DNA from 2 places in the Sphingobium sp. KCTC 72723 genome. Region 2 is predicted to be linked to the other one. Evidence: predicted binding sites of a transcription regulator. Region 2 holds the regulator's gene; the other holds the start of a gene.
The links. The regulator LexA, encoded in region 2, represses DNA repair genes until DNA is damaged. The targets are predictions, from matches to a motif close to GTTCCNCNCTTGTTCT.
Positions count from the first base shown of each region.

Region 1: a site for LexA is predicted at 2,602-2,617, ahead of SPBM01_RS13490 (DUF3072 domain-containing protein). Genes of this name have one in related genera too.

Region 1 covers NZ_CP060388.1:2,737,210-2,741,937, reverse strand. The annotation lists gene SPBM01_RS13505 (SDR family NAD(P)-dependent oxidoreductase) at 1-272, opposite strand, end outside; gene SPBM01_RS13500 (zinc-dependent alcohol dehydrogenase) at 284-1,474, opposite strand; gene SPBM01_RS13495 (SRPBCC family protein) at 1,474-2,049, opposite strand; gene SPBM01_RS13490 (DUF3072 domain-containing protein) at 2,302-2,529, opposite strand; gene SPBM01_RS13485 (hypothetical protein) at 2,692-2,907, shown strand; gene SPBM01_RS13480 (hypothetical protein) at 2,921-3,211, shown strand; gene SPBM01_RS13475 (diacylglycerol/lipid kinase family protein) at 3,258-4,148, shown strand; gene SPBM01_RS13470 (inositol monophosphatase family protein) at 4,129-4,728, shown strand, end outside.
Region 2 covers NZ_CP060388.1:975,578-980,305, forward strand. The annotation lists gene trpD (anthranilate phosphoribosyltransferase) at 1-268, shown strand, start outside; gene trpC (indole-3-glycerol phosphate synthase TrpC) at 265-1,056, shown strand; gene moaC (cyclic pyranopterin monophosphate synthase MoaC) at 1,053-1,526, shown strand; gene glp (gephyrin-like molybdotransferase Glp) at 1,523-2,701, shown strand; gene lexA (transcriptional repressor LexA) at 3,040-3,714, shown strand; gene SPBM01_RS04925 (ComEC/Rec2 family competence protein) at 3,705-4,728, opposite strand, start outside.

The sequences.
Region 1 (4,728 bases), 1.8 Mb from region 2:
TGACCCAGGCCGCGCCCGGCATTGGCGCATAGCAGATCGACCTGCCGGCCATCGGCCGCGGCGAGGAGCGTGTCCACGCCTTGCAATGTCGACAGATCGGCCTCGACCGCAATAACCTCGACGCCATGCCCCTTGAATTCCTGCGCGGCGGCATCAATCAACGGTTCGTCAGCCACGACCAACAAGTCATACCCATTTTCCGCGGCGATGGAGGCGAGTTCGAAGCCAATGCCGGTGGAGGCGCCGGTGACAATCGCGAATTTATTGGCCATATACGTCTCTCCTATTGCGCAGCGACGGGAAGACCGGGCTTCAGCACGATCTTGGTCACTTCATTCTGATTGTCGTGGAACATCTTGTAGCCCTTGGGCGCATCTTCCAGGCCCATGCGATGCGATATCAGGAAGGTCGTATCGATCTTGCCCTCCAGAATCGCATTGAGCAGAGCGGGCATATAATGTTGTACGCTCGTCTGGCCGGTCTTGAGGGTCAGCCCCTTCTCCATGAAGGCGCCCAACGGAAACTTGTCCACGAAACCGCCATAGACGGCTGGCATCGACACCCGCCCGCCCTTGCGACAGGCATGGATCGCTTGCCGGATCGAATGGGTGCGATCGGTCCCAAGGAATAGCGACGCCTTGATCTGATCGACCACATTGTCGACAAAGAAGCCATGGGCTTCAAGGCCCACCGCGTCGATCACCGCATCAGGCCCGATGCCGCCGGTCATCTCCATCAACGCTTCGTAAGTCTTCGATTCCTCGAAGTTGATCGTCTCGGCCCCGAATTTTTTGGCCAGTTCAAGGCGATGCGGAAAATGGTCGATTGCGATGACGCGGTGCGCGCCCATCAGGAAAGCGGACTGGACCGCGAACAGCCCGACCGGACCGCAGCCCCATACCGCCACCGTATCGCCCGGTTCGATGTCCGCATTCTCCGCCGCCTGCCATCCGGTGGGCAGGATGTCCGACAGGAACAGAACCTCATCATCATCCAGCCCGTCAGGCACCACGATCGGCCCCACATCGCTAAATGGTACGCGGACATATTCCGCCTGACCGCCTGCATAGCCGCCGGTCAGATGGCTGTAACCGAACAGGCCCGACATGGGCTGACCGTACATTTCCTGGCCGATGTCCTGATTGTCGGCCGGATTGCCATTGTCGCAGGCGGAATATTGATGCTTGCCGCAATGATAGCAACTGCCGCAGGCGATGGTGAAGGGCACCACGACCCGCTGCCCCTTTAACAATGTGGATTTGGGACCGGTTTCGACCACTTCGCCCATGAATTCATGGCCAAGTATGTCGCCCGCCTGCATGGTCGGGATATAACCGTCGTAAAGATGCAGGTCGGACCCGCAGATCGCCGTCGACGTGATCCTGATGATCGCATCGCGCGGGTTGAGGATTTCGGGATCTTCCACGGTATCGACGCGGACGTCATGCTTGCCGTGCCATGTCAGCGCGCGCATCAGACTTTCTCCTCGTCACGTTGCTTTTGGGTCCAAGCTGCGGTCGCAACCTCGCCCGTTTCCATCAATTGCTTGAAACGGCGCAGATCGCGTCGCGCCTGGATGGCGGGTTCGCGCTGGAAGAGCTTGGCGATCACCTTGCCCACCACGCCTGCGGGCGGATCATACGCGATGGTCGCCGTGACGATGGTGCCACGCGCGCCCGCATCGCGAAATTCGATGCGGCCGCTATTGGGGACATCGGCGCCTTCGGCAGAGGTCCAGGCGATCCATTCGCCAGCCTTCTCCTCCGTGATGGTCGCGTCCCATTCCACGGTGCGTCCAGCCGGCGCCTTCACCACCCAATGCGATGTCGTGTCCGACAATATATCGATCCGTTCGACATTATCCATGAACGAGGGCAGATTGGAAAAATCGCGCCAATAGGCGAAGAGTTCGTCGCGAGGACGGTTGATCGTGACCGAGCGCCCGATCAGATCATCACCCTTTGATTGGGTCACGGCCGCGATTCCGTTTGCGCGTTCTTCTTTCAATTTCGATGTCGTCGGTGGGGCATCGTCTGTCGCCATCGTCATGGGCATTCTCCAGCCATTCTTATGATGTCCACGTGGAGCAGTCCGATCGTTCGGAGGCTGCGTCTCGGTATGAGCGGACAACGCCTGAATGTCGGATGGGTCCAATTGTCTGTTGGAAAATCTGTCTGATCGACATTAGTTTGGGTGGATTGGACGTGACGCTGTGGCAGGCCCGGCCCCTTCCATCAAAATTAGATCATGTGGTGCGATTTCCGGCATGAACCATCACAAATGGTTCGAACCACAAGTCCGTCAGGCGCGCCCAAGCTTCGCTTTCATCTCATCGATCTGACGCGATGCATCTGCTTTCGTCAGATCTCCGGTTGGCAGTTCCACACCCGCTTCTTCGCATAAGGTCGCTAGATAGGACGCCTGCGCGCCGGTGATGGGTTCGTTGCCCGACACCCAATCTGCTGGATCTTTCTCAGCGTTCGAAGCCGGGTGCTCATCGAGTTTGGGATTATGGAAACGGTCGGTCATGACAGCCTCATTGTTCTTGATATGTTCCACCGATAACGGTCCATGCGGCTTGTGGTTCCTACAATAAAGGGGGGAGCCAGAATGCAACCGATCGCCCGATCAGCGCTTCATACCAAGGCCGGGCATCGCTTCCGGCCACTGCGTTGCGGAAGGATCAAGAACATGCCTGGAAACGAAAATGGTTTCGACCCTGAAAAGGGCCGATCGGACGGGTTGCCACGACGCGGGCCTGCAGGCGATGTCCGACCCAATGGCGATGATCCCGATCCACGAACACGCGGCGGCAAGTCGCAGGAGGATGTCGAGGACCGCCCCTCTGTCGGCACCGTGAAACCGGAAGATTATCCAGAGACTGATCGGGCCGATTCCAAGCCTTGATGAAAGGATCACCATGAGCACCACATTGACAGGCACATTCGATAGACGGGACCAGGCGGACATGGCCGTGGAACGACTGGTCCAGGAAATTGGCATTGAGCGAACCGATATTTTCGTGACTGCATCCGGACCGGACAACAGCGCAGGCAATCGGATTGGAGGCGCAGATAGCGAGACGTTCGATCAGGACGAAAGGGATGATGTTCCTCTTGCTGGCGGCATCATGGTTTCGATCGATTTGCAGGATGACGCGAAGGTCGAAGTCGTTACGGCCGCTTTGGAAGAATTTGGGGCGCAACTATGATTGGTATTTTGGCGACGCGATCTAGGTTGAATGGCAGATATTTCGGGTGAAGGCGCTACTGGTCCATAGCCCCAATGCGGGAACAAAGCCCGAGCCGATCCGGTCGCTCATCGGTCAATTGGAAGAGGCCGGCTTCGCCATCCGCTACTGTGAACATGGCCGGGACGATATTCGATCCGGAATGAGTGGCATGGAAATGGCGATTGCCGCCGGCGGTGATGGAACCGTAGCTTCGGTCGCCATCGAGATGCCCGACCGGTCTGTACCGATTGCGATCCTGCCGATGGGCGGGTCCAATAATGTCGCAAGGGCGCTGGGCATTCGTCAATCGGTCGAAGCCGTCATTGGTGGTCTCTACAATGCGCGCGAAAAGAGGCTGACCGTAGGCAGCGTCACCGGGCTCTTCGGGCGGAAAGGCTTTCTGGAAGCGGTAGGTCTTGGCGCGCTCAATCAATCTATCGAACTTGTCGATGAATCGCCCGACACCCCGGAGGAGAAGCGCGAAAACGGCCGCGCAGCATTTCGGGAGACGTTGCGCACGGCCAAGCCGATCGCGTGCGTCGTTGATATCGATGGACGCCGTTTCGACGGGCCATGGCTGCTTGTAGAAATTCTCAACATCGGCGCGATCGGCCCACGGCTCCCGTTCGCGCCAAGGGCGGACACACAGGATAAGCTGCTCGACATCCTGCTCGTTGGCGAGGCCGATCGTGACGCCATGGTGGGATGGGCCGAACATTTCTCCGGCCCGCCACCGGCCCGCCTGGAAACAGGTTGCGTCGTCACGCTTCAGGCCAGCGGGCTGTGCCCCCGGATCGACGATCGCCCCATCGACATGCCTGACGACGCATGGACGGTCGAAATACGGCTGGATGACGAGCCGGTGACGATATTGGTGCCTGGCAGTATGACGGGACATGACGATGACAGTTGCTGAGCCGATGCCAACACCGGATTTACTTGCCCGCATGGAAGCTGTTGCGGTGGAACTGGCCACGATCGGCGGCCGGGAAATCCTGGCTGCGCTGGGCAGCCTAATGGCCGTGCAATATAAGGGGGATGATAACGCCATTGCCTTGATGCGCGATCCGGTAAGCGAAGTCGACAGCCGGGTCGAAGCGATCATCCGCAGCCATCTGGCAGATCATTTCCCCGAGCATGGCATCATCGGCGAAGAAATGGCTGTCCAGGCGGGACTGGGCAGCGATTTTGTCTGGGCGGTTGATCCGATCGATGGGACAAGCAACTTCATCAACGGCTTCCCGCTATTCGCGTCATCCGTGGGCGTGCTCTACCGCGGTGTTCCCGTCGTCGGCGCATTATGGTGCAGCACAAGCCATTTGCTTACGCCTGGTGTCTATCATAGCGGCGGCGCCGAGGGTTTGCGTTTTGAGGGCGAACAAGTCTCACGCATGCCCAACCCTGCCGTTCGCAAACGGCTCGCGGGTGATCCGCATGGTCAGTCTGGTATCGGGCCGTGGGATGGGCGCAAGACAGGATCGGCCGCAATCGAATGT
Region 2 (4,728 bases):
CCGCCTGTCCGCAGCCGATCTTGGCCTGTCCACTCATCCGGTCGAAGCGATCCGGGGCGGCGACGCCACCCATAATGCCGCCGCCCTGCGCGCCCTGTTGCAAGGCGAACCGGGGCCATATCGGGACGCCGTGCTGCTCAACGCCGCCGCCGCCCTTGTCGTGGCCGACGCGGTTGCCGATCTGAAGGAAGGCGTCGAGGAAGCGGCCGAAACCATCGACCGTGGCCTTGCCAACGCTCTGCTCAATTGCTGGATTGCCTATTCATGACCAACAAGCTGATCGAGATTTGCGATTTCAAGCGGGAGGATGTCGCCCATCGCAAGGCCGCTACCACCGTTTCGTCGCTCTACGCCCGCGCAGCGGAACAGACGCCCCCGCGCGGCTTTCGCAAGGCGCTGGACGATGCCGCCCTGTCCGGCTTCGGCCTGATCGCGGAAATCAAGAAAGCCAGCCCCTCAAAAGGCCTGATCCGCGCCGATTTCGATCCGCCAGCCCATGCCATCGCCTATGCGGCGGGCGGCGCGGCCTGTCTGTCGGTGCTGACGGACGAACCCTATTTTCAGGGCCATGACGATTATCTCATGGCCGCCCGCTCCGCCTGTGCGCTGCCCGTCCTGCGCAAGGATTTCATCGTCGATCCCTGGCAGATCCTCGAAAGCCGCGCGCTCGGCGCGGACGCCATCCTCATCATCGTCGCGGCGCTGGACGATGCGCAGATGAAGGACATAGAGGATACCGCGCTCGGCCTCGGCATGGACGCATTGATCGAAGTGCATGACGAAGCCGAACTGGAGCGCGCGCTGAAACTGCGCTCGCGCCTCATTGGGGTCAACAATCGCGACCTGCGCGACTTCACCGTCGATTTCGCCCGCACCTACGAACTGGTGGGGAAGGCACCGGAAGGCTGCACTTTCATCGCCGAAAGCGGCCTGACCTCCCATGCCGACCTCACCGCCATGGCCGACCATGGCGTGCGCTGTTTCCTTGTCGGTGAAACACTGATGCGCCAGCCCGACGTGGAGGCCGCAACGCTCAATCTCCTCACCGGCGCATGACCGGCCTCACCCATCTGGACGAAGACGGCGCGGCCCGCATGGTCGATGTCTCTGCCAAGGCCGTAACCGCGCGCGAAGCCGTCGCATCCGGGCGGATCGACATGATCGCCGACGCTGCCAGCGCTATCGCGGCGGGCCTCGTCAAGAAGGGCGACGTGCTGGCGGTCGCGCGGGTCGCGGGCATCATGGCGGCCAAGCGCACCGCCGACCTCATCCCGCTCTGCCACCCGATCGCGCTCAGCGCCGTCACCGTGGATTTCGCCCTCGACGCCACGGGCGTCACCGTCACCGCCACTGCCCGCACCGCCGGGCAGACGGGCGTGGAAATGGAGGCGCTGACCGCCGCATCGGTCGCGCTGCTCACTGTCTATGACATGGCCAAAGCGCTCGATAAGGGCATGATGATCGGCAATATCGGCCTGATCGCAAAGACCGGCGGCAAATCGGGCGACTGGCGCCGCACCCCATGAGCCTGCTGCCGGTAGCCGAAGCCCAGGCCCGCCTGTTCGCGCTGGCAACGCTCTTGCCAGCAGAGCAAACTCCGCTCGTCGCCTGCACCGGCCGCTGGCTGGCGCAGTCCATAATCGCCTTGCGCGACCAGCCATGGGCCGCTCTGTCCGCGATGGACGGCTATGCCGTGCGCGCGGCCGAAGAACCCGGCCCTTGGCGCATCACTGCAACCAGCAGCGCCGGTGGCCCGCCCCCCGCATCGCTTGGCCCCGGCGAAGCCTGCCGCATCTTCACCGGCGCGCCTCTGCCGCCGGGTGCCGACGCCATCCTGATTCAGGAAAATGCCGCCGTCGAAGCCGACCTGCTTCGCGCCATCGACGGCACGCTGGCCACGGGCCGCCACGTCCGCCCCGCCGCATCCGATTTCGGGAATGGTGCGCCCCTGCTCGAAGCAGGCGCACGGCTCGGCCCGGCACAGATCGCGCTGGCGGCACTGGGCGGTCATGGCCAGCTCCCCGTCCGCCGCCGCCCCTGCATCGCGCTGATCTCGACCGGCGACGAACTCGTCCCGGCCGGCGCACCAACCCCACCGGGCCGCCTGCCCTCCTCCAACGCGCCGATGCTCGCCGCCCTGCTGGCCGCGCTACCCTGCGATGTGATGGATCTGGGCATCGTGCCGGACGATCTGGACGCTATGGTCGCCGCTCTCGCCCGCGCAAAGCAGGCCGACATCATCGTTTCGACTGGCGGCGCATCGGTCGGCGATCATGATCTGGTCCGCCCCGCCTTCGCTCAGGCTGGCGGCACGCTCGATTTCTGGAAGATCGCCATGCGTCCGGGCAAGCCACTGATGGCCGGTCGGCTGGACAGCGCGCTGTTCCTGGGCCTGCCAGGCAACCCCGTATCGGCCTTCGTCACCGCAACTTTATTCCTGCTGCCCCTCGTCCGCCACCTGTCGGGCGCGCACGATCCGCTGCCGCCAACGCTCGAAGCGCGCCTCGCTTCCCCCCTGCCGCAAACCGCCGAACGCGACGATTATCTGCGCGCACGTCAGGGCAAGGATGGAATCGTTACGGTAACGTCACAGGACAGCGCCGCCACTGCCGCCCTCGCCATGGCCGATTGCCTCATCCACCGCCCCGCCGGATCACCAACCGCCGCGCAAGGCGAAAGCGTCACGATAATCCCGCTTTAGCCACAAATATATGTCAGCAATGCTGTCTTTCTCCGACCATATCCTCGCGATGGTCGCGATCGCCAAATTGCCGCTCACCTTCCTGAAATCGCACGCCATTTCCCCAACGCCGACGATTGGCGTCATGGTCTGTCCGGTGCCGATCGTTAGCAGGGTAAGGAATTTGGGGCATCATCACTCTCTATGTCCATCTTGCTGTCTCTTTTGTCGGCAGCATGATCGCAAAACCCCCTTGCCCCCATCTCGTTCCCGCAAATGCGACGGGTTGCAGCGGCGCTTGACTTGCCCCGTTCCGTTTACTAACTGTTCTTCATACGTTCCACGGAAGGACCGCAGTCATGTTGACGCTCAAGCAGCAGGAATTGCTCAGCTTCATTCAAACCCGGCTGGATGAAGGCGGCGTGTCCCCCTCGTTCGAGGAGATGAAGGACGCGCTCGACCTGCGTTCCAAATCCGGCATCCACCGGCTCATCAACGCGCTGGAAGAACGCGGCTTCATTCGCCGCCTGCCCAACCGCGCCCGCGCGCTCGAAGTGTTGAAACTGCCCGACGCCATGCACCGCACGCCCGCTGCCCCGGCAAAACCCAAAGCCGCGCCCAGCCTGCCGATGCTGCCCACGGCGGCCAATGACGTCATCGAAATTCCCCTGCACGGCCGCATCGCGGCAGGTGTTCCGATCGAAGCGATGGAAGGACAGAATATGCTCTCCGTCCCCGCCGCCCTGCTCGGCGCGGGCGATCATTATGCGCTCGAAGTCTCCGGCGATTCGATGATCGAAGCGGGCATATTGGACGGCGACTTCGCCCTGATCCAGCGCACCGAAAGCGCCCGCGAAGGGCAGATCGTCGTCGCCCTGATCGACGAGCATGAAGCCACGCTCAAATTTTTCCGCCGCGAAGGGCCACGGGTCCGGCTCGACCCGGCCAACAGCGCCTATGAACCGCAACTTTATGATTCCAATCAGGTGCGGATTCAGGGCAAGCTGGCCGGACTGCTGCGCCGCTATAACTGAGGACGGGCCAAGTTACGGCGCGGTGCTGGGCGCGCGATCCACGGATGCGCGTCGCCCGGCTGCCGCACCGTCCTGACCGAACCATTGGCCAGGTTGATGGCGACGCCACCCGTCCGCGCCAGCAACCGGCGGTCGATTTTCAACCAGCGCGGCCTGCACCAGCGCGGCAATCCCCGGTCGGCGATCACGATATCCGCCGCCGCGCAGTCCTTCTCAAACTGCACCCGCTCCACGAACATGGAATTGCGAGTCATCAACACCGCCCATGTCCGCTCGCCCGCCCGTACCCGCGCCGCACATAAATCCGCCGAACAGCGCGCCTCCGGCAAACCCGCCAGCGCATCCAGCGGCCCGTCATAGCCCGCACTCTCCGCCAGCGTATCGCGCACATAATCTCCCGCTCCGGCACGCAGCAACGCCATCCGCCCCGTCGCCATCCGCACCACGACATGGCGGCCATCGCCCGTCACCAGCAGGTCAGGCGGCGACTGCATCAGCATCGCCGCCACACCGACCACAACCCCGCCAAGCCCCAGCCACCGCCCCCCGCTGCGCCACAACAGGCACCACAACAGCCCGCCGATCGTTACCCCGAACGTCCATCCCGGCATGGCCGGCGTCACCATCATCGCCATCGGCTGCGCCGCCACGCCATGGGCCAGCACCAGCAACAGGCCCAGCGCCCGTTCGGTCAGCCACCAGAATGGCGCGCCCAACCCCGCCAGATCGAACAGCAAAGCCAGCGCCTCCAGCGGCATCACCACGAACGTCGTCAGCGGAATCGCGATGATATTGGCGAACGCCCCCAGCATCCCGGCCTTGTGAAAATGAAACAGCGCGATCGGCATCAGCACCAGTTCGACTGCGATCCCCGTCATCAACGTCGCGGCCAGCACCCGCATCCCCTTGCGCATCACCCCCTCGTCCCGCGCCGCCGCAAAGGCCCGAAACCCCGGATGCTCCGCCAGCGCGACCAGCGCCGTCACGGCGGCAAAGCTCATCTGAAAACTCGGC